2 linked regions of the Labrenzia sp. VG12 genome follow. The protein of the gene in region 1 interacts with the protein of each later gene in a pairwise test. Links are inferred from orthologs where the notes say so. Each region holds a gene or a part of one and is shown on either strand. Other genes may lie near its edges.

Region 1 (12,981 bases):
CATTCAGAACGTCGGAAGGGCGCCCAGTGTTGCTTGAGATTCTGAGCTTGAGTTCCTGCAGCTCCCTTGCATACCAGCCACTTGTATATTCCGGTTCGAATAGAACGTTTTCCAAATGGGCAAGCGCTTCTGGAAAAACGTCGTCTGCTGCAGAGACGGTGAGGAGCAGATCCCGCCCGTTGATGGTGATGTTGTTCTCGATCCCCTTTATGCGCAGGAGAGCGTCGATGTCATTTGGCGAGTGCTCGGATGTCCCGCCCGAGATCACGCTGGAAAGACCCGCCATCAGTTCGCCGACACGATCCTGTGTCGGCGGGTTTATGGGCCAGACGAGCGTGATCGCGGAGACGCCGTTGCGAAGTGGCGTAAGAGAAACGATCTTGGTGGCATTCGCAGCAGCAACGAGATCTGCACGCACCGGTTGCGATGACACCAGGCAGAGAAACATCAGGAGAGCAACGAAAAGAAAATGTCTGAATGAATGCATCTTAATCTACTTTTTTGGCCAGAACGACCGACGTTGCCGACGGTTTCATAACCTCGGTCGCAAAATCGATGACTTCCTGATCTGTTGTCTTGCTCAACATGTCAGCGAAGACGGAAGGACTGACAGGCGGGTAGCCGTCTGCAGCAACATTATGCAGGAAGGACAGAAAGTCAGCGGGACGACGCATGACATTCCGGGCATATGTCACCTCTTTCTGACGCGCCTCGTCGATCTCTTCGCGGCTGATGGGTTCGCTCAACAGGTTGGCCAGCGTCTTCTTCAGACTGTCATGTGCCGTGTCCAGGTCGAAGCCGGGCATCAATTGCACATCCAGGAAAAGTTCAAGATCGGCATTCTTGACAAAATGCCAGTCCGAGCTGGTCTCGAGAAACCGCTCGTCCTCAAAATACAGGGCCTTGTCCAACCTGTTGATCAGAATGGCTGTTGTAATGAAAAAGGCGCCCTGCATGTCCATGCTGCTCGTGCGGTCCGCAAAATCCACGAACTTTACAAGTTGCAGCGTGTCGCGCATCAGCCTGTTCGATTCAATGTATTCGACCGATCTGAGCGCCGGATCCGGTTTCTGGTCGAGCCAGGGCTTGGCAGGTACCGCTGACGGTTCCGTGTCGCCAAATACCTGCGCAACCAGATCTGCGACGGTGTCCGGGTCGACTTTTCCCGAAACGATCAGGGAAACATTGGACGGGACATAATGCTCCTTGTGAAACCGGTAGGCCTGTTCGAGGCTCAGCCTGGGCAGGTCTGCAATGGTGTTGTTCGCACGGCCGCGCAGGGTGCCATAAAGATTTTGCAGCGCAATGCGTCGCATCCAGCGGTGCGGCGATTGCCTTTCGCGAAGCAGGGTTTCGCGCTGAAGAATGTCGATTTCACTTTCCGCAAAACCTTCCGGCAGACTTGGCGTGTCCAGAACGGCACGTGACAGTCTTAGCAGCATCTCGAGTTCGGAAGGCGCGCCGGAATTCGTGTAAGTCGTCGACACATTGTAGGTCGTGGCGTGGATATCACGCACTCTCGGATTTCTGAATATGGTTGCGTCTGACGAGAACGCGGCAAGGTGCTCTGTCAGATGCGCCGTTCCGGATGGATCCGGGTCATCGAAGGATCCGGAAAGAACGATCAGCTGCACATCGACGCGCTCGAACGCGTCCGTCGGCACAACATAGGCAGCGTGCAATCCGCCTTTTTCCGGGAGCGGTGTTACATCCTGAGCCTGAACGGCTCCCGCCAAGATCAGAAAGAAAAATGATAAAACAAATCCGAATATGTGCATTCCAAGCCTTTGAATATGTCTTTTGAACCAGAAATAAAAGTTGCTCAGAGACTCTTTGTGGAAGGCCCCTGATTTTAGAAACGCATACAGGATATAGGAATTGTTTCAAACAGCTCAATGAAAACGGGTCGCCCCGTGTTCAACTGCGGTCGAAGACATGTGGGCTGCCTATTTTCTCTGTGCCCATGACAAACAGACCTCGCTGAAAATGCTGACGCGACCGGGGGCCGCTTGTGGTGCTCCGGACGCCCGGTCTTCTCAGCTCGCCACCTGTCCAGACAACGCCTGCGGCCCGGGGCGGAACATCCATCCTGGCGGCGCAAGGTGACATTGCTGCCAGGGACTTATGGGGCCTCGGGCCGGGCTCCATGTGACCAAATAATAGGCAGGAAAATCGGTCGTTTTCCGAATTCCGACAAGTGTAACACGTGGAAATGCGGACGAATGACAGCAAAGTCCTGTGCTAGCGTGACCTCATCGAGTGAAAGCAGGTGGGGCCACGTATGAATGTTCTGATTGCCTATGCGACCACTGAAGGACAGACGCAAAAGATCGCCAAATTCATCGAGGTAATCCTGTCGGAAGCCGGTCACCAGGTCCAGTTACACAATGTCAGCGACCCATCCGGCAGGCTCACCGTCAGCGACTATGACAAGGTGATTGTCGCCGGGTCCGTGCATTCGGGAAAACACCAGCCCGACCTTCAGCTGTTTGTCTTTGCAAACCGGAACCGGCTGAGCGACATGCCCGGCCTGCTGGTGTCGGTCAGTCTCGCAGCAGCCTTTCCGGACACCGCAGAGGAAGCCGGGGGCTATGTTGGAACGTTTCTGGAGGCCGCACAGTGGCAACCGACGCAAACAGCCCTGGTTGCCGGTGCGGTGAAGCCGGGTATCTATGACTGGTTTCAGCAGTCAGCCCTGCTCGAGGGCGATCTGGCGGCCCATCTTGACGAGGACCTCAGCGGCACGAAGGAATTCACCGACTGGGAGGATCTGAAGCAGAAGGTGACGGCATTTGCCGGTGCCTGACGGCGAACGAGACAAACCGGCAGTCTCGCCGATGCCAGTTACTTTCAGGCACTGCGGACACAGGTCATGAGGCTGGCTCGGACGGCTGTGTTTCGCTGACCTCGACGCGGTTGCGGCCCTTGCTTTTGGCGCGGTAAAGCGCCTTGTCTGCCCGGTTCAGCGCAGCATCAATCGGTTCGTTGTCGTGACGATAGCCGACGCCGATTGAAATGGTGCAGCTGATCGTATCGGGGCCGGCATCAAGCGCGGTCTTTTCGATCGCGCAGCGTATGGTCTCCGCAACATCACGCCCTTTTGTGACGGGCAGGTTCGGAAAGAACATGGCGAATTCCTCGCCGCCGAGCCTTGCGATTTCGCCAAAGGGTCTGGCTGTCTCCGACATGACGTCCGTCACCAGCCTGATGACGGAATCGCCAACCTGGTGACCGTAGGTGTCGTTGATCGATTTGAAACTGTCGATATCCAGCATCAACACGGTTCCGCCGACATTCTGTTGGCGGGCTTCGAACAGGTCGAAGAACGCGGTCCGGTTCAGGAGTCCGGTCATGCTGTCATGAAGCAGCAGATGTTCGAGCCGGAGGTTGGATCGGTGCAGGGCCAGTATCATGTTGCCGGCCCAGAGCGACGCAAAGGGAGCGATCATCAGGGGCACGAGTGTCGCGGGCCACACGCTGACCCAGTTGAGGCCGGCCGGCGACACAAAATGCGTGGCCACCAGCGACACCAACACGGATGCAGCGGAGACGAGCACGACCTGCGCCCATTTTTCCTTTTCGCTCCTGACCCGCATTTTCCGGACTTCTGCTCGAAAGTGTTGTGGCCATCATTGGCGCGCCACGGCGATGGAGCCATGGTCTGCGTCAGTTGGACTGTCCCGCCGCAACATTTAAAAATCGCTAACCGCGCAATGGATGGCGATCTGGGCAGCGCAAACTCATGGGCTTTAGATCCGATCCGGAAACCGACAGGACCCGGCTGGTTGTTCGGTGGGCGACGTCCGCGCGGGGGAGGTGGCACAGACCGCCGCACTGGCGGCGTCTGCCTGGAAGGGTAAGACCGGCAGGAGAAGTCAGGCTTCCAGGGTCCGACAAGACCCGCAACCTGCCACCACGTCAGGCAGGCTGCTGGTGCCTGTCCGAGCCGTAGTCCTTCGTGAAGGTGTATGGGTGCGAGGCGCAATATGTGTTTCCACACTCCTGTAGGTGAGCGTGTAATGTTTCGTTTTAGCTGTAGTAAAATTAGTTGGTTGGAGAGTGTTTTATTCGAAGTTGTTTTCGAGAGCCTGGCGCAAATAAAATCGCGTACGCACCGTTAAAGGCTAATCCAGGAGATTAATACTTGGCTCTCCGAGCCTCAAGCACAGAAAATTGGAAAATGGGTGCTTACAATGGGAGTAAATGTGTAATGCAATGAATTCATAATATGAGCGGGAAGCGGACGTTTGCTGCGGGTTGAACGAATATCCGTACTGCGGACTCAACGGATTTTCAAAGTCAGAGCCCAAACATCGGGCCTCGCTTCATCTAAGTTCTATCGCGACAACGGTCGCGCCAAATGGATGAGTTGATCAATTGTCTCAGATAAATGGTTTGGGTTACCAGTGGCGCGCGAGACCATCATGGCTCCTTCCATGCTGGACACAAACGTCTTCGCGAATGCAATTGGGTCAAGGTCGGGTCTAATCTCGCCGTTTTGCTGTCCTGTTTGGAGAACCGCACTTAGCCATTCATGATGCCCCAGAAAGAACTTTTCGACTTCGGCATTGATCGACGGTGGGAGCGTTGCGGCATCCGATGCGAGGACACCGCCCAGACAGACGCTTCCCTTGTCTTTGAGCATGGCAACAAACAGGTTGCCGTAGGCTGCGAGGAGCCCAGGCGCGTCTGGTGCCGACAAATCCGCCAAAGCCGTTAAGCACCACTCTCGGTAATCCTTTGCAGCGGCCTCGGCTAAATCTCCCTTGGTTGGATAGTGGTAATGAATACTCGCGCTCTTAATGCCTACTTCGGCGGCAATGTCGCGGAAGCTAAACCCGTTATAGCCCCGCTCCATCATAACTCTGCGGGCAACGAGCAGTATCTCAGATGCTTTTTCGTTTCCCATCAGTCCGTCAGCCCAAGACTTCCATCAAGTATTTGATAGGGGCTTGATTGGGGGCGGGTCAAGCGGATAGGAAATTGTCTATCAAGTACTTGATAGGCAATGTGAGTGCCGATGAAACAATCAACTACCGAAACGTTCGCGATGGTGTCAGTCGCAGCAGCAGGTGTTGCATGGGGCATTTTCTGGATCCCATTGAGAGCGCTGGATGACGCAGGAGTCGTCGGAGCCTGGGCCGTTGTCTTTTTCTACGTGCTGCCCGCGCTTCTGCTATTGCCCATCATTTTCCTTCGCCACCGTCAAATCGTGGTCGGTGGCTGGCCTTTGCAAGTCGCCGGGATGCTCGCGGGTGTCGCACTCGTTTGCTACGCGGGAGCTCTCATCTTCACCGAGGTCGTCCGAGCAACGCTGTTTTTCTATCTGACACCAATCTGGAGCACAGTGTTGGCGCGAATTGTGCTGAGGGAGCCCATTACAATGCCCCGTTGGGCAACCATTGGCTTGGGTTTGCTGGGGCTCTTGATCATCGTGAGAGCCGACAAAGGGATCAGCGGTGGTCTTAGCGCTGGCGACTGGATGGGGATTGCCGGGGGGCTCATCTGGGCCGCCGCCGCGGTGGTCATGAAATCAGACAAAGACGGAAACGGAATCGATTTCACGCTGTCCTATTTTGCCTGGGGGAGTGTCGCGGCGCTCCTTTTGCTCATCGTCCCATTGGATGGCACTGGGGAAATACCGGATTGGGAAACGATGCGAAGCGTTTTACTTTGGATGGTCCCGGTGACACTCCTTTTGGTTATTCCCCCTGCATTCGCGATAATGTGGGGTGCAACGGTTCTTAGCCCCGGTCTGATCGCAATCCTTTTCATGACAGAAATCAGTGCTGCCGCGATAACGGCTGCAATCTGGGCGGGCGAACCATTTGGGTTTAGGGAATTGGCAGGGGTCATCTTGATTTCTGCTGCCGGAATCTTTGAACCGGTTCTAAACTGGTACCGCGGTAGAACCTGAAAGAACGGACATCCAGGCAAACCCCATCATTTGGGAGGTGAGGGCTCGGAGCCGACGTTCACCGCACACGCTCACAGCGTCGGCTTCGGGCCGAAATAGGTCCTTGATCAACGAATGGTCGGCAATGCAGGGCATGATTTTCCGGATCGACTCGTAATCCGAAAACACATTTCAGGGTGAGGGGAAACTCATGTCACAACAACTCAGGCAGTGTATTAGTTTCCGCCTAAGTTGTTGTAATTTATGAAGACAGGTTTATGTCATCCCGCCTCTTCGCGAAATTGTATGCGCCCGGCGCAACTTTATGGGCTTCCCTACGCTCCGTCAGATATCCAGGTTCGCCACGGCGAGCGCGTTGTCCTGGATGAACTCGCGCCGCGGGTCGACTTCATCGCCCATCAGCTTGGTGAAGATGTCGTCGGCGTCGTCCGCCTCTTTCACCTTGACCTGCAGCAGGGAGCGGACATTCGGATCGAGTGTCGTTTCCCAGAGCTGTTCCGGGTTCATCTCGCCGAGACCTTTGTAGCGCTGCAGCGAAATGCCTTTTTGCCCCAGGGCGTAGACATTGGCCAGCAATGCACGCGGACCGCGAATTTCGGTCGGAACGTCCTTGCGGCGCAGCAGGGCCGCCTTGCCATAGACTTCATTCAGATGGGCCGCATGGGCGGCCAACCGGCGGGCATCCGTGGATCCGAGCAGAGCCGGATCGATCGTGGCGGCTTCTTCAACGCCGCGAACGGTGCGCTTGAACACCAGACTACCGTCTTCCAGGGCCTCGCCGGTCCAGCCGCGTTCGAATTCGTCCGCCAGAATGTCCATGCGCCGGGCGATATAGGCCGCGGCCTCTTCAGCCTTGGCACGATCTTCCAGGATGTCGGTGTTGAGCGCGCCGGCAATGGCCGCCTGTTCGACCACATCGCGGTTGTAGCGCGAATGCAGGCCGTCGAAAATGTCAGAGATGGTCCTGGCCGTTTCCACCACCGTGAGCAGGTCCTGGCCGGAGCGAACCTCACCATTCGCCAGCTCAAGCGTGGTGTCCCCGAGGCCCTGGCCGATCAGATAGTCTTCCAGCGCCAGCTGGTCCTTCAGGTATTGTTCTGACTGACCGCGCTTGACCTTGTAGAGCGGCGGCTGCGCGATATAGACATAGCCGTTTTCGATCAGTTCCGGCATCTGCCGGAAGAAGAAGGTCAGAAGCAGGGTCCGAATGTGGGCACCGTCCACGTCAGCATCGGTCATGATGATGATCTTGTGGTAGCGCAGCTTCTCGATGTTGAATTCTTCCTTGCCGATCCCGGTGCCGAGCGCGGTGATCAGGGTGCCGATCTCGTTGGAAGACAGCATCTTGTCGAACCGGGCCCGTTCCACGTTCAGGATCTTGCCGCGCAGCGGCAGCACGGCCTGGTTCTCCCGGTGCCGGCCCTGCTTGGCCGAGCCGCCTGCGGAATCACCCTCCACCAGGAAGAGTTCGGCCTTGGAGGCATCGCGTTCCTGGCAATCGGCGAGTTTTCCGGGCAGCGAGGCGATATCCAGCGCACCTTTGCGCCGGGTCAGTTCACGCGCCTTGCGGGCAGCTTCGCGGGCAGAAGCTGCTTCCACCACCTTGGAGACGATGGCCTTGGCCGGCGCCGGGTTCTCTTCCAGCCACTCGCTCAGGGTCTGGGAAATCAGGTTCTCGACGACCGGGCGCACCTCGGAGGAGACCAGCTTGTCCTTGGTCTGGGAGGAGAATTTCGGATCCGGCACCTTGACCGACAGAACGCAGGTCAGGCCTTCGCGGCAATCGTCGCCGGAGAGCGAGACCTTTTCCTTTTTCATCAGGCCCGTGGCTTCGGCATAGCCGGTCACCTGACGGGTCAGGGCTGCCCGGAAGCCGGCCAGGTGCGTGCCGCCGTCCCGCTGGGGAATGTTGTTGGTGAAACACAGCACATGCTCGTGATAGCTGTCGTTCCACCACATGGCCGCCTCGACCGTGATGCCGTCTTTCTCCGCGCTCATCGTGACCGGGTCCTCGATCAACGGATGCTTGGCCCGGTCCAGATAGCGCACGAAAGCTTCAAGGCCGCCTTCGTAGTAGAGTTCCTCGACAACATCTTCCACGCCGCGCTTGTCGGTCAGGATGATGCGTACGCCGGAATTGAGGAAGGCGAGTTCCCGCAGGCGGTGTTCCAGCGTGTTGAAATCGAACTCGGTCTTGCTGAAGGTTTCCGGGGACGGCAGGAAGGTGACTTCGGTGCCCTTCTGGCCGTTGGCCGGACCGACCACTTCCAGCGGGCCCTGGGAATCCCCATGCGCGAAGGTCATGTGGTGTTCCTGGTCGTTCCGCCAGATGCGCAGCTCCAGCTTGGTCGACAGGGCATTCACGACCGAGACACCGACGCCGTGCAGGCCACCGGACACCTTGTAGGAATTCTGGTCGAACTTTCCGCCCGCATGCAGCTGGGTCATGATGACCTCGGCGGCGGAAACGCCTTCTTCCGGGTGCAGGTCGGTCGGGATGCCGCGGCCGTTGTCGGAGACGGTCACGGAGCCATCCGGGTTCAGCGTCACGGTGACATGGTCGGCGTGGCCGGCCAGGGCTTCGTCGATGGCGTTGTCCACGACTTCGTAGACCATGTGGTGCAGGCCGGAACCGTCATCGGTGTCGCCGATATACATTCCGGGCCGTTTACGGACCGCGTCGAGGCCTTTCAGGACCTTGATGCTGTCAGCGCCATATTCGGCACCGCCTTCGTTTTCGGGGGTCTCAATCGGCTCGGATGTGGACATGTCGCTCATGCGAATCAATCACCAGTCATTCTATCTTTTCTAACCCCGTTATACGGGGTTCCGGCGGGGGTTCAACCACGCCGGAGCCGCTGACAAGCCAGCGAAGGGATAATGGTGGAAAACCATAAGATTTCGGCGGATTTAAGGGCCTGTCGGTCCCTTTAGAAGATGGCCATGATGGTCCCGGATTTCAAACACCTGGGCATCCTCGGGCAGGGCGCTGAAAAGACCCTCGTCCGTCCCGGTCATGAAAACTTGCCCGCCTAAGGAATTCAGCTTGGCGAACAGGGCGGCCCGGCGGTCCGGATCCAGGTGCGCAGCGACTTCGTCGAGCAAGAGGACCGGCGTCATTCCGGAGACCTTGGACGTCAGTTCGGCATGCGCCAGAACCAGACCGATCAGAAGCGCCTTCTGCTCTCCGGTGGAGGATTGAGCCGCCGGCATCGACTTGGCCGCATGGGTCACTTTCAGGTCGCTCAGGTGCGGACCGTTCAGGGTCCGGCCGGCGGCGCGGTCGCGCGGACGGCCTTCCTTCAGGAGCAGCCGGTAATGGTCTTCCCGGTCCGATGCACTGAGGCCGAGGGTCTCGGCTTCAAAGGCGCCTTCGAGCGCGATGCCTGCGTGGGGAAAGGGCAAGCCCTGCGCGGCCTGTTCGGCAATCATGCCGGAGAGCAGGCCGACCGTGTCGCCACGTGCGATGGAGACCGCGGTGCCGAGTTCTGCCACCTGCAATTCCAGTGCGGACAGGAAGGCGTCGCTGCCGCCCTGGTCGAGCAGCCGGTTGCGTTGGCGCAGCGCGTTTTCAAAATCGCTGACCCGGCGCCCGTGTGCCGGATCGATGGCCAGCGTCAGCCGGTCGAGAAACCGGCGCCGCTCGGAGGCCGCACCGGTGAAAAGGCCGTCCATGGACGGGACCAGCCAGAGCACCCGCATATAGTCGAGCAGGCTTTCCGAACCACGCACGTCTTCACCGTCAATCCGCACCTTGCGCCCGGTGCCGCCGGTGGCCAGCCCGGTTCCGATCCTGGTTTCCAGGCCGTCCAGCAGAACGGTGGCAGCCACGCTCCAGCTGCCGTCACCCTCCTTGCGGGCAATGTCGGCAAGTGTCGCCCGGCGCAGACCGCGCCCGGCTGTCAGGAACGAGATGGCTTCCAGGATATTGGTCTTGCCGGCGCCGTTGGCGCCGACAAAGGCGACCAGTTTGGCGGCGAGACCCAGCGAAAGGGTCTCGTAATTGCGGAAACCGGTCAGGGACAGACGGGTCAGCCGCGCCGTCCTGAATTCTGTCATGACCGTGTTTCCGCCTTCAGAATGTCACCGGTCCGGGTCAGACCCGCATCGGCATCAGAACGAACAGGCAGTCATCGACGGTGTTGTCCTGGATCAGGGTTGGCGAGCCGCTGTCGGCCAGCCGGAACAGGGCCGTGTCGCTTGACAGCTGATTGGCAATATCGAGCAGGTACCGCGAGTTGAAGCCGATTTCCAGGTCTTCCGCGTCATACTCGACGGCCAGTTCTTCCGTCGCGCTGCCCGAATCCGGGTTGTTCACGGTGAGCACCATGCGGCTATCGCTCAGCGAGATCTTCACGGCCCGGCCGCGCTCGGAGGAAATTGTCGAGACGCGGTCGACGGCTTCCTTGAACTCGTCCCGGTCGACGCGCATTTCCTTGTCGTTGCCCTGCGGGATCACCCGGCCGTAATCCGGGAAGGTGCCGTCGATCAGTTTGGATGTCAGGATGACGGAACCGGTGGTCAACCGGATCTTGGTGTCGGACAGTTCGATCTGAACGTTGGCTTCCGGGTCTTCCAGCAGTTTCTGGATCTCACCTACCGTCTTGCGCGGCACGATGATGCCCGGCATGCCGGCAGATCCCGACGGGGCAGGCACTTCAGCCTGGGCCAGACGGTGGCCGTCGGTGGCAACGGCACGGAACTGCTGGCCATTGGCCGCGTCGACCGTGTGCAGGTAGATCCCGTTCAGGTAATAGCGGGTTTCCTCAGTCGAGATCGCAAACTGGGTGGTGTCGATCAGCTTGCGGATATCGGCGGCCGTCAGAGCAAAGCCATGACTGAAATCGCCGGCCGTCAGGTCCGGGAAATCCGCTTCCGGCAACATCTGCAGCGTGAATTTCGAACGGCCGGCCCGGATTTCCAGCGTGGCGTTGTCGCCGGTGGTCTCCAGAACCACCTGCGAGCCTTCGGGCAGCTTGCGCACGATGTCGTAGAACATGTGCGCCGGCACCGTGGTGGCGCCCGGCATTTCGATCATGGCGGGCACGGTTTCGACGATTTCGAGGTCGAGGTCGGTTGCCTTCAGATTGATGGCGCCGCCGTCAGCCCGCAGCAGGACATTGGACAGGATGGGAATGGTGTTTCGGCGCTCGACCACCCGGTGAACATGGGTCAAGGACTTGAGGAGGTCGGTCCGCTCGAGGGTCGCTTTCATTCACTCGTTCCGTACTCATGAAAAGCCGGACGGACGGTCCGGCGTAACTGGATTTGCTGGCTCCGGTGAGGAGCGGGGGGAAGACACTGCCCTTAACTTGGTGCAAAAGCAAGGGGGCGTTCCGCCGGAACGCCCCCAATTTAAGTTGAATATCGGGGAATTTAACCCTCAGGCGTCGAGCATGCGTTTCAGCAGTTCGAGCTCCTGCGCCAGAGAATAGTCTGCGCGGGCCATTTCCTCGATTTTCCGCACCGCGTGCAACACTGTCGTGTGATCCCTGTTGCCGAAGCGGCGGCCGATTTCCGGCAGCGAGCGCGGGGTCATCACCTTGGCGAGATACATGGCAATCTGACGTGGACGCACGATGGTGCGGGTGCGCCGGGCCGACAGCAGATCGGCCTTGGTGACGTTGTAGTGTTTCGACACCACCCGCTGGATGTCCTCGATCTTGACCCGGCGCGGTTCGCTGGAGCGAACCAGGTCGCGCAGTGTCATTTCCGCCATTTCCTGCGTGATCGGCTGATTGGTCAGCTGATTGTGTGCGATCAGGCGGTTGAGGGCGCCTTCCAGGTCGCGGCCCGAGGAGGCCACGTGACGGGCAACATAGTCGAGAACGCTGTCGGGCACGTCGAATTGCGGATAGGCCTTGCGGGCCGCTTCCACGCGGGACACCAGGATATTGCGCCGAAGCACGAAATCCGGTTCCTGGATGCCGACCACGAGACCGCCGGACAGGCGCGACCGGACCCGGTCGTCCAGGGTGTCCAGTTCGGATGGAGCCCTGTCGGCCGCAACGATCACCTGGCGCGCGCCGTCGATCAGCGCATTCAGCGTATGGCAGAATTCCTGCTGGACCTGTTTGCCGTGCAGAAACTGCATGTCGTCGATCAGCAGCAGGTCGATGGTCCGGAGGTTTTCCTTGAACGCAAGCGCGGACTGGGACTTCAGCGCCGTCACGAACTTGTACATGAAGTGCTCGGCCGTCAGGTAGAGCACCTTGCGGCCGCTCGCACGGGCTTTCGAGGCCACGGCCTGCATCAGATGGGTTTTGCCGAGACCCACGGACGCATGCAGGTAAAGCGGGTTGAACGTCACCGCGCCGCCGGCTGCGACCTGACGGGCAGCGGCCAGGGCCAGGTTGTTGGATTCCCCTTCAACAAACGTCTCGAACGTATATTTCGGGTCGAGCGCCGCACCCTGCAGCACATCCCGGGTGCTGTCGGAGCCGGCATCGCCGCGGCCGAGCGCGACAGCGGCAGTCGCCGCCTGGGCACGGGTCACATGAGCCGCATCGGCCAGCGTTTCGCGCTGGACTTCGTCAGCAGCTGCCTTCGCGCCGTCCGGGCCGGCCAGGCTCGGTTTTGCCACCGGTGCCTGACGCGGACGGATCGCACCGCGAACGGTCAGTTCGATGCGGTGTACATTGTCGCATTCGCGCTGCCACAGACCCATCAGCTGGTCATTGTAATTGTTCTGGATCCACTGCTTCAAAAACCGGGTCGGAACGGAAAGACGCACTGTGCCGTCCTGATGCTCTTCCAGATCAACGCGTGCGAACCAGCTGGTAAAAACATCGTCGCCCAGCTCCGCGCGGAGCTGTTTCTTGACCCGTTTCCATTGTTCGGAGCCGCCTGCCTCCTGAACCTGCATGTCATCTGCCTCCTGTACATATGAAGAACAGTCCGCCACAGCCGTTCTTCGACGCCTTGCTGCTTTTGCAGCTTTATAATGTCCCTTTTGGGACGGTTATTGGGTTGGCAAAGGGAGTGGTCCCATTGCCTGCCCCGCTTTTAGTGCGGGGAAACTAACTTTGAATCCAGGGCAGTCCGGCGGCCTTCCAACCGGACCG
Region 2 (10,648 bases), 3.4 Mb from region 1 along the record:
TGTTCCAAGGTGAGGTCATCGAAATCCAAGTGGCGTGAGCAGGAGCCAGGACAATGAGGAGCAATTCAACCACCGACCGGACCGCACAGACACAAGCGGCTCAACCCTTTGCCATTCGTGCCCAGGCTGTCGACCCGGCCATGCATGTGAAGCTGGCAGCTGTTTTCATGCTGGCACTTCTGACCATGATCGCCGCCGGCGTCATGACGATGCATCCGAGCAATGCGTCCCAGGCAGAAGATCTGACAAGCCTGGCAACGCAGGGCCTGACGACAACAAAGGGCGACCGCGTCGCCACCTCCACATCCGATACCTGCAAGTCGCAGGCCTGGGGCGCCTGGTCAGCAGACTGCGCAGCGGCCCTGACGGGTGCCAGCAAGGTGCGCAAGGTTTCGTTTGTCACCGTTGAAAAATCCGCCCCGACCGTCAACGAGACCATTCTGGCGCGCTACCCGGCAACAAACTGAACGATTCAAATACCTCCCTCCCCGTAACGGCAAACAGCGGCTCAGGTTCCACCCTGGCCGCTGTTGTCGTTTTGGAGCCAGATCCTGAAGGATCAGCTTTCCGGCGTGTCGTCGCCGCCTTCGGCAGCTGGTGTATCGCCAGCATCACCGTCGGTTGCGGCTTCTCCGTCTTCGGCACCCTCGCCGTTTTCTTCGAGGTCGTCGTCCTCATCCACTTCGGAGATGCCTTCCACGGCAACGACTTTTTCTTCAGCCGCTGTCTTGAAGACGATGACGCCCTGCGTCGCGCGCCCGGCGATGCGGATACCGTCGACCGGGCACCGGATCAGCTGACCACCATCGGTCACCAGCATGATCTGGTGGCTATCCTCGACAGGGAACGAGGCAACCAGACCGCCATTGCGGTCATTCACCGCCATGGCCGTAATGCCCTTGCCGCCGCGGCCGGTGACCCGGTACTCAAAGGATGAGGTCCGTTTGCCGTATCCGTTCTCGGAGATCGTCAGGATGACCTGTTCCGCAGCGCTCATCTGAGCATACCGCTCCTGCGGCAGGTCACCTGCAACCACGCCATCTTCGTCCGCTCCACTGCCGTTTTCATCGGCTTCGCCACGCATTGCGCGGGAAAGCTTCAGATAGGCGGCCCGTTCTTCCGCATCGACATCGATGTGATGCAGGATCTGCATGGAGATGACCCGGTCATTGTCCGCCAGGCGAATGCCACGAACGCCGACCGAATTTCGGCCCGCGAAGACCCGGACATCCGTTGCCGGGAACCGGATACACTGACCGAAATTGGTGGTCAGCATGACGTCGTCATGTTCGGAGCAGGTGTCGACACCGACAATGCCGTCGCCGTCCTCCAGCTTCATGGCGATCTTGCCGTTGCGGTTGATGTTGACAAAATCGGACAGTTTGTTCCGGCGGACCGTGCCGCGCACGGTTGCGAACATCACGTCCAGATCCGCCCAGCTGTCCTCATCCTCAGGAAGTGGCAGGATCGAGGTGATCTGCTCGCCCTGCTCAAGTGGCAGCAGGTTGATCAGGGCCTTGCCGCGCGAGGTCGGACCGCCGAGCGGCAGACGCCAGACCTTCATCTTGTAGCAGATGCCGCGCGAGGAGAAGAACAGCACCGGCGTGTGCGTGTTGGCCACGAACAGCCGGGTGACGAAATCCTCTTCCTTGGTCGCCATGCCGGAGCGGCCCTTGCCGCCGCGGCGTTGCGCCCGGTAGGTCGCCAGCGGAACACGCTTGATGTAGCCGCCATGGGAAACGGTCACCACCATGTCCTCGCGCTGGATCAGGTCTTCCTCGTCGAAATCCGGACCACCCTCGATGATTTCCGTCCGCCGCGGCGTCGCAAACTCTTCCTTGATCTCCAGCATCTCGTTCTTGACGATTTCCTGGATGCGCGCCCGAGAGCGCAGGATGTCGAGATAGTCGGAAATCTCGGCGCCAATCTTGTTGAGCTCTTCCTCGATCTCGTCCCGGCCCATGGCGGTCAGGCGTTGCAGGCGCAGGTCGAGAATGGCGCGGGCCTGTTCCTCGGACAGCTTGTAGGTGCCGTCTTCCTGGACCATGTGGCGCGGGTCGTCGATCAGCCGGATAAGCGCTTCGACGTCCTGGGCCGGCCAGTTGCGCTCCATCAGCTGGGCGCGGGCCGTTGCCGGGTCCGGGGCGCTGCGGATCAGCTTGATGACCTCGTCGATATTGGCAACCGCGATGCCCAGACCAACCAGGATATGGGCCCGGTCACGGGCCTTCTTCAGAAGGAAACGTGTGCGCCGCTGGATCACTTCCTCGCGGAAGGCCACGAAGGCGCGCAGCATGTCGGAGAGGTTCATCTGCTCCGGCTTGCCGCCGTTCAGCGCAACCATGTTGGCGCCAAAGGATGTCTGAAGCTGGCTGAAACGATAGAGCTGGTTCAGAATGACGTCCGGAACCGCGTCGCGCTTCAGTTCGATCACCACCCGCATGCCGGACCGGTCACTCTCGTCGCGAATGTCGGAGATGCCCTCGATGCGCTTGTCGCGCACCAGTTCGGCAATCTTCTCGATCATGGTCGACTTGTTGACCTGATACGGGATCTCGCTCACGATCAGCGCGTTACGATCCTTGCGGACTTCCTCGACATCCACCCTGGCCCGCATGACGACGGAACCACGGCCGCTTTCGTAGGCGCTGCGGATGCCGGCGCGGCCAAGGATCATGCCGCCGGTCGGGAAATCCGGGCCCGGAACGATCTGCATCAAGTCTTCCAGCGTCATTGCCGGATTTTCCATGATGGCAATGGCAGCGTCGATCACTTCGCCAAGATTGTGTGGCGGAATGTTCGTGGCCATGCCGACGGCAATGCCGCCTGCGCCATTCACCAGAAGGTTCGGGAATTTCGCCGGCAGGACGACCGGTTCGGATTCGGAGTTGTCGTAGTTCTCCTGGAAGTCGACCGTGTCCTTGTCGATATCGTCGAGCAGCTTGTGCGCGACTTTCTCCAGGCGGCACTCCGTATAACGCATGGCCGCGGCCGGGTCGCCGTCGATCGAGCCGAAATTACCCTGCCCGTCGATCAGCGGCAGACGCAGGGAGAAATCCTGCGCCATGCGCACGAGAGCGTCATAGATCGCGCTGTCGCCGTGGGGGTGGTACTTACCCATGACGTCACCGACCACACGGGCCGACTTGCGATAGGGCTTGTTCCACTCATAACCGTTCTCGTGCATCGAATAGAGGATGCGCCGGTGTACCGGTTTCAGTCCGTCTCGTACGTCGGGCAGCGCACGGGACACGATCACGCTCATGGCGTAATCGAGATAGCTGCGCTTCATTTCATCGACGATGGAGACCGGTTTGATATCAGACGGGAGGCCGTCTGAAGGGGTGCTGTTGTCCTGGTCAGCCAAGGAAGACACTCATTTCATTGTTATTGCTGTGTCTTTTATATCCGATTCAAGGCTGCGGTCCAAATTCCGGGCGCTTTTCCACCTAAGTAATAAGTCTTTAAAATCAATACTCTATAAGAAGTATTCACAGGGCCGGAAAATCATTTTTGCGCGGCCGGTCGCCGTGGCATGCAAAGCCCTATAGTAAGCCCATCAAGACGCCTGAAAAACCGCCCCGGGAACCTGAAATGCTCGACTATTACATCAACGCATTCGCGACGCTTTTCGTGACCATCGATCCGGTCGGATTGGCACCGATGTTCCTGGCCGTCACCGCCGGAATGAGCAAGTCGGACAGGCGAAAAGTTGCCATTCGGGCCACCATCACGGCAGCTGGCATCCTTCTCGTGTTCTACGCTTCCGGGCAGACGGTTTTGAATGTTCTCGGCATTTCCGTCAGTGCCTTCCGGGTTGCCGGGGGCATCTTGCTGTTCATGATCGCGCTGGAAATGATCTTCGGCAAGCGTCAGGAGCGCAAAACGGAGACAGCAGAAAAGGCGGTGGAATCGGAAGCCCATCATGGCACGGTAAATGAGCTTGCCATCTTTCCCTTGGCCATCCCGCTGATTTCCGGTCCGGCAGCGATCTCCGCGATCATTCTTCTATCCGGTGAAGCGCCCGACACCCTTACCTATGCCGGTTTGGGTGCGGTCATTGCGATCATTCTCCTGAGCTGCATGGGCGCGTTTCTCCTGGCCGACAAGATCGAGAGGCTTTTGGGCGATACGGCCCAGCTCGTGATCACGCGGCTCCTCGGTGTGTTGCTGGCTGCTCTTTCCGTCCAGTTCGTCGCCGATGGTGTGCTTGCCTTTGTCCGGGGGTAAGGCAGCCTAGCGGTCAAGCTTCAGGCGAAACTCCTGTGGCGACACACCGTGAACGTTGTCGCGTGCCCTGATAATAACTTCGGTCACGTCATCTGGAACCTGCACACCTGACAGGGAACGGGTGAAGGGTTGTTCGTTCTCGTGCGGATGCAGCAGCACTCTTTCGCCGAGCAACGCGCCGTCCAGTGTGTAGACCTGCCAGAGATCGGCATAATGGTCCCAGCCGGTATCGCCGTGCTTGAGCGTCACGGAGAAAGTCCAGCTGTCGCCTGACGACCGCGCCTTCGCATCGACAATTTCAACGTCCCCCGCAAGGGCCTGTGTAGCGGCACCAAGGCTGGTAACAAGAAGACATCCGGCAACAAATATTCGAGCAATGCGCATCTGATCGTCCGTGATTGGGGTGTTTGCGGCAGGCAGGCATCCTGACCGTTATCGAGCCCTTGTAAAAATCACGAGTGCGTCAGCCAGCCTGTTGCAGATGAGCGTCCCGCTTGAAGCCCTTGGGCCAGAGCGACCTGTTCGCGTTGCCCCATCCGGCCAGGGCCTTGATCACCGGTTCCAGGGACGCTCCCAATTCGGTCAAGCTGTATTCCACCTTGGGCGGTACCACGGGATAAACTGTTCTGGTCAGAAGGCCGTCCGCCTCCATGCTGCGCAGCTGGGCCGTCAGAACCCGCTGCGTGATGTTCGGCAGGGCCTTTTGAAACTCGTTGAACCGAAGCACCTCCCTGTCGAGCAGCAGGAACAGGATGACGCCTTTCCATTTGCCATCGATCAGGCTGAGCGCGGCCTCGACAGCACAGCCCGGATGGCAATCGTAAGTATCCTTCTCAGACTTGGCTTTCTTCAAGGTATCCATCTTGTGCCTTAGGTTCTCTTGTGTCGGTAACTGCCCAAATTGTGCATTCTTGCGCTTCCATGTTTTATGGTCATTTTGAGGGGCACGCAAATCAGGAGACACACATGCGTGCCATTGGATATTATCAAAGCCTCCCCTCAAACGATCCGAATGCCCTTCAGGATCTCGATCTGCCGAAACCATCACCGTCCGGTTCGGACCTTCTGGTCGAGGTGAAAGCCGTTGCGGTGAACCCGGTCGACACGAAGGTTCGGCAACGCCGTGCATCGGAAAACGACACCCCGGTTGTGCTCGGCTATGACGCCGCGGGAACCGTTGTCGCAACGGGCCCGGACGTCACCGACTTCAAGGTGGGCGATGACGTTTACTACGCCGGAGATCTGACAAGGCCGGGCACAAACGCCGAATTTCACCTCGTCGACGAGCGCATTGTCGGGCGCAAGCCGGGAAGCCTCAGCTTCGCCGAGGCAGCCGCCTTGCCGCTGACGGCCATCACCGCCTTTGAGGCGCTGTTCGACCGGTTGAAAGTGAACGACCCGGTCCCGGGCAAAACCCGCAGCCTTTTGATCATCGGCGGGTCCGGCGGCGTCGGTTCGATCGCCATTCAGCTTGCGCGCCAGTTGACGGACCTGACTGTCGTCGCGACCGCATCCCGTCCGGAGAGCCAGGCCTGGTGCCGGGAGCTCGGAGCACATCATGTGCTCGATCATTCAAAGCCAATGGCAGATCAGCTTGAAGCGCTGAACATCGATGCACCGGGCTTTGTGTTTTCAACGACCCATACAGGTCAGCATCTGGACGACATTGCCGCGATGATCGCACCCCAGGGACGGTTTGCCCTGATCGACGATCCGGAGGATCTGAGCATCATGCCCTTCAAGCCGAAGGCCGTCTCAGTGCACTGGGAGTTCATGTTCACCCGTTCCATGTTTCAGACAGCCGACATGAAGGCGCAACAAACCCTGCTCAACAAGGTTTCGGAGCTTGTGGATGCGGGCAAGGTGCGCACCACCCTTTCAAGGACGATTGAACCCATCAATGCAGAAAACTTGCTGGACGCGCACCGCCAGATCGAAAGCAATGCCACGATCGGCAAGATCGTGCTCACCGGTTTCTAGGCGGACTTCCCGCGTTTACCGAGATACGCCTGGAACGCGGGAAACACACCGTGACTTGCGGCACAGATCCGGCGGGGGCATGCTTCCCGCCGGAGGATGGGTATGGAAGATAGGAAAAACAGCCTCATTCGGGAGCACCTTCTGGCTTTGAAGCAGGAACTGGAAGCTTTCAGCGAGATGTCCGGTGAGGCGCGTGCCACAGTGGAGCTGGACCAGCAATCCGTCGGCCGTCTTTCACGCATGGATGCGTTGCAGGGACAGGCCATGGCACAGGCATCGGAACGTCAACGCCGGGCGCAGATACAACGGATCGATGCGGCTCTTGGTCGGCTGGCGGCAGGCGACTACGGGTATTGTGTCGAATGCGGCGAAGAGATTGCCTCAAAACGACTGGACGTTGACCCGGCGGCTGCGTTCTGCATCAACTGCGCCCAATAGTCCGCGGCGCCACATGACGCCGCAAATCCCGCAGAAAACGTGAAACCTTTGAGACGGTCACATCTATCGGATAGTCTGCGAGCGATAGTTCCGTCCAGTCCGTGTCGGGTGCCAGTTCCAGTCTCAGGCCTTCCAGCCGAGCGCTTTCTTCCTTGTCGAGCGGCAGTTTTTCAGCGGTGTCCAGCAACAGCAATTGTTCGTGGACGCGGCGCAGGACCGAGAGCGCAGCCCCCATGCGATTGGCTAGTGCCGGCTCGTCACGCCAGCTGCGCCCCTTGAAAACAGTTTGCGAGACCACCTGGCCGGCGCCAAAGCAGTCATAGGTGATGCAGCCTTTGAAGCCGAGGGCCTCGCGGTCGTCAAAAACACGACACTTGTTGCAATCGTCGAGGTTCGGACAGACTTCTCCCGCCCCCTTGTCGATGGCAAATGATTCAGACTTGTCGAACGGAAACACGACGCAGCAAAGCGCAGCGCAGGCGTAACAGTCGGGTCTCAGGTCGGGCAGTTGGGCCACCGGGTCTGTGCTTTCCTCGTGTTGCCGCAGCAAAGACATGCTCCGCCAGCCTGCGGGCGATCAACAGATCCCTAGCCCCTGATTGCCATGAAGGACTTGGTCAGGAAGGTGATCTTTTCCTTGCGGATCGACGCATCGTCGAAAAGTGCCACGAACATGGCGTGATTGAGCAATCGGGCGCTCTCCACCGTTTCCACGGCCTCGTCGGTTGAAGACGCCTTGGGCCAGTGCCCAAGTGAAAAATGACGGACAAGCCAGACCCTTGTGGCTTTGGGCAGCCAATGAAAGATCGGCGTCATGCAATGCGGTTCCACCGGAAACCAGAAATTGGGGGTCTGAACGAAATAGCCGCCGGGAAAGTCCTTGATGTTCGCCGCGTACCGTTTCATCTGCGCCCAGTCGCCGACATGCTCGATGACCGAATTGGAATGGATCAGATCAAAGTCATCTGCATTGAGCTCGCTCCAGATATCCTTCGTGGCATCGCCGGTCATGAAGGAAAAGCGCCCCTGCGCTTCGAAGGCCTGGGAGCCGGGCAGGTTCAGGAGCGTGATCTGAACCTTGTTGGCTTCCAGAAAGGCCTCGTCCACGATCCGCCAGTACTGGACGGTGCCCCCGATATCCAGGATGCGGACAAACCCTTTTTCCTGAAACGTCTTGGTGATCAAGTCGCAGAAAAGCTGAATTCTTCTCTTTCTGGCAGCCTTGCCAAAGCTGAAACCGTCTGTTTCATAGCCGGAAAGAAGCCGTGTCAGCGCACCCATATCGACAACCCTGTTGATTATGGAGGGGCCCAAAACGCCGCCCCCCTCTTGTCGGACCTGGCCCTTATACGGCCAATCCGTTAATCAATCGCCGCCAACCGGACCCTTTTGACAATTCGGCTTATTCCCACTCGATCGTGCCCGGAGGTTTGGATGTGATGTCGTAAGTGACCCGGTTGATTCCCTGCACCTCGTTGATGATGCGGGTGGCTGTCTCCCCGAGGAACTCATGGCTGAACGGGAAATAGTCCGCCGTCATGCCATCAACCGAGGTCACGGCGCGAAGCGCACAGGCATAGTCGTATGTCCGGCCGTCGCCCATGACACCAACCGTCCGCACCGGCAGGATCGCGACGAAGGCCTGCCAGATATCGTCATAAAGACCGTGTTTGCGGATCTGGTCGATATAGACCGCATCAGCCTTGCGCAAGATCTCAAGCTTGTCCCGGGTGATCTCACCCGGACAGCGAATGGCCAGGCCCGGACCCGGGAAAGGATGACGGCCGATGAAGCTGTCCGGCAGGCCGAGCTCACGGCCAAGCGCCCTCACCTCGTCCTTGAAGAGTTCACGCAGCGGCTCGACCAGCTTCAGGCCCATTTTTTCAGGAAGACCGCCAACATTGTGATGCGACTTGATGGTAACCGACGGCCCGCCGGAGAAGCTGACGCTCTCAATCACATCAGGATAAAGCGTGCCCTGGGCCAGGAACTCGGCACCGTCGATTTCATTGGCGTGTTTCTGGAAGACGTCGATGAAAAGCTTGCCGATGATCTTCCGCTTGGTCTCCGGATCAGACTCTCCGTCCAGCTCACCCAGGAAGAGCTCCGATTCATCGGCATGGATCAACGGGATATTGTAGTGGTCCCGGAACATGGAGACGACTTCCTCGGCCTCGTTGAGACGAAGAAGACCATGATCGACAAACACACAGGTGAGCTGATCGCCAATCGCCTCGTGGATCAGAACCGCAGCGACGGAGCTGTCAACGCCGCCGGACAGCCCGCAGATGACCTTCTTGTCCCCGACCTGTTCGCGGATCTTGGCAATGGCGTCATCCTTGTAGGCGCCCATCGTCCAGTCACCGGTAAAGCCGGCAAGCCGCACGAAATTCTCATAAAGTGTCTTGCCATTCGGCGTGTGGTGCACTTCGGGGTGGAACTGCACCGCGTAGAAGTTCCGCGTCGTGTCTGCCGTGATCGCGTAAGGCGCATTCGGTGAGGTACCAAATACCTCAAAGCCCGGTGCAAGACGGCTGACATGGTCGCCGTGGCTCATCCAGACCTGTTCGCGGCCGTCGCTGAACCAGCCTTTCAGGATCGCGAGATTCGTTTCGGCAGGCGTCACGAAGGCTCTGCCGAATTCTGCAGTGCCACCGCCACCGGAAATCTTGCCGCCGTCCACCTGGCCACCCAGCTGCTGCATCATGACCTGCTGGCCATAGCAGATCCCCAGGATCGGGACCCCCATCGTGTAGACGCTTTCTGGCGGACGCGGAGACCCGTCTCGCGTTACAGAATCCGGGCCGCCGGAAAAGATCACGGCCTTGGGATCGAACTCGCTCAAAAACGCGTCAGTCACGTTCTGATAGGGATGAATTTCGCAATAGACATTGAGCTCACGCAGACGCCGCGCAATCAGCTGCGTCACCTGGGAACCGAAGTCGATAATGAGAAGGCGTTGATGCTGGGTCATGGCCAGCTTCTAACCGGTCTTTTCGCCAATTTGAACCCGAATTTCGCGCTCTTTCCGCTCCCGCACAAGAATTTCTCTTCCAGCGCGCCTGGTCTTCATTCTGCGCTGCGAGTTTGGCCGGCAAATAAATCGGCGGACAAGCTGTGCACCGTTCATTTTCCCTTTTGACCGCCGTCCTGTGCCTCCTTAGGCTGGGGATGCACGCCTGCTTCGTCTGACATGTCGACAGGACGAACCATCCGTGCCCTGAGGAAATCCGCACCAGATGACAGCAGCTGCCCGTAAAGCGTTTGACGAAGCCGTAGCCCTGGAAACCGCCGGTCAGGTCGACAAGGCACTGGTGTCCTATCTGAAGGCGCAGGAGTTGTCTCCGGACGACACGGAAATCGCCTACAGAACCGCCTCTGCACTGCTTCAGAACGGTTATCTGGACGAAGCCCTGTCGCAATTGCGCAGGATCGTCTTTGCCGAACCGGACAATCTCAACGCACGTGCCAGCCTCGGCAATTGCCACTTGCTGATGAACGATTATGCCAACGCCGAGCAGTGTTTCGCGGAGGTGCTTGCAAATGCGCCCGAAAGCCGAAATGCGCTTTACGGTCTGGCGAGTGTCCTTTTGAAGGAAGATCGGTCATTGGAAGCTGTTGGCCCTGCCCGGCAGTTGCTTGACCTGCTCCCCGACAGCGCGGCAGCGCTGTCTCTGTTCGCCGAAACACAATCCAGAACCGATCAGATGGCGGCGGCGATTGCAGCCTATCGCAAGGCGTTGAAGCTGGACCCCGATTACGGCCCCGCACTGACCGGATTGTGTCAGACACTGTTGCTGCGCAAGCGGTTCGACGAGGTGATCGAACTGGCGCTCCGTGCCTGCGAAAATGCACCTGCCGATCCGGTGCCTCTTGAACTGCTATCGGACGCGCTCCAGGGAAAAGGCCATCTGGATGACGCGGTGGAAGCCGCCGAAGCAGCCTTGAAGCTCAACCCGCGCTCCGCCACCAGCCATGTGCGTCTCAGCACGCTTTCCAG

Evidence for each region.
Region 2: the proteins of gyrB (region 1) and gyrA interact in binary tests that used the Escherichia coli proteins (3 or more experiments, as listed by UniProt). The link is inferred for Labrenzia sp. VG12 from one-to-one orthologs.

The regions. Positions count from the first base shown.
Region 1 is NZ_CP022529.1:4,615,018-4,627,998, forward strand. What follows is about bases 5,969-9,071. They hold gyrB (DNA topoisomerase (ATP-hydrolyzing) subunit B), read right to left. Parts: upstream 8,696-9,071; coding sequence 6,242-8,695; downstream 5,969-6,241. Other genes in these bases: recF (DNA replication/repair protein RecF), read right to left, coding at 8,828-9,071. In the rest of the region: CHH27_RS28145 (hypothetical protein), read right to left, coding at 1-487; CHH27_RS21375 (pitrilysin family protein), read right to left, coding at 489-1,682; CHH27_RS21380 (flavodoxin domain-containing protein), read left to right, coding at 2,282-2,806; CHH27_RS21385 (GGDEF domain-containing protein), read right to left, coding at 2,871-3,596; CHH27_RS21390 (TetR/AcrR family transcriptional regulator), read right to left, coding at 4,337-4,909; CHH27_RS21395 (DMT family transporter), read left to right, coding at 5,021-5,917; more of recF, read right to left, coding at 9,072-9,976; dnaN (DNA polymerase III subunit beta), read right to left, coding at 10,014-11,132; chromosomal replication initiator protein DnaA, read right to left, coding at 11,301-12,782; CHH27_RS21420 (rhodanese-like domain-containing protein), read right to left, coding at 12,937-12,981. UniProt on the Escherichia coli protein: DNA gyrase negatively supercoils closed circular double-stranded DNA in an ATP-dependent manner to maintain chromosomes in an underwound state.
Region 2 is NZ_CP022529.1:1,244,551-1,255,198, reverse strand. Bases 360-3,730 are described here. They hold gyrA (DNA gyrase subunit A), read right to left. Parts: upstream 3,368-3,730; coding sequence 560-3,367; downstream 360-559. Other genes in these bases: CHH27_RS05660 (MarC family protein), read left to right, coding at 3,595-3,730; CHH27_RS05670 (phosphopantetheine adenylyltransferase), read left to right, coding at 360-467. Outside these bases: more of CHH27_RS05670, read left to right, coding at 54-359; more of CHH27_RS05660, read left to right, coding at 3,731-4,230; CHH27_RS05655 (hypothetical protein), read right to left, coding at 4,237-4,614; CHH27_RS05650 (helix-turn-helix domain-containing protein), read right to left, coding at 4,694-5,092; CHH27_RS05645 (zinc-binding alcohol dehydrogenase family protein), read left to right, coding at 5,197-6,210; CHH27_RS05640 (TraR/DksA family transcriptional regulator), read left to right, coding at 6,313-6,648; CHH27_RS05635 (hypothetical protein), read right to left, coding at 6,632-7,204; CHH27_RS05630 (methyltransferase domain-containing protein), read right to left, coding at 7,237-7,962; guaA (glutamine-hydrolyzing GMP synthase), read right to left, coding at 8,051-9,622; CHH27_RS05620 (lipopolysaccharide assembly protein LapB), read left to right, coding at 9,888-10,648. UniProt on the Escherichia coli protein: A type II topoisomerase that negatively supercoils closed circular double-stranded (ds) DNA in an ATP-dependent manner to maintain chromosomes in an underwound state.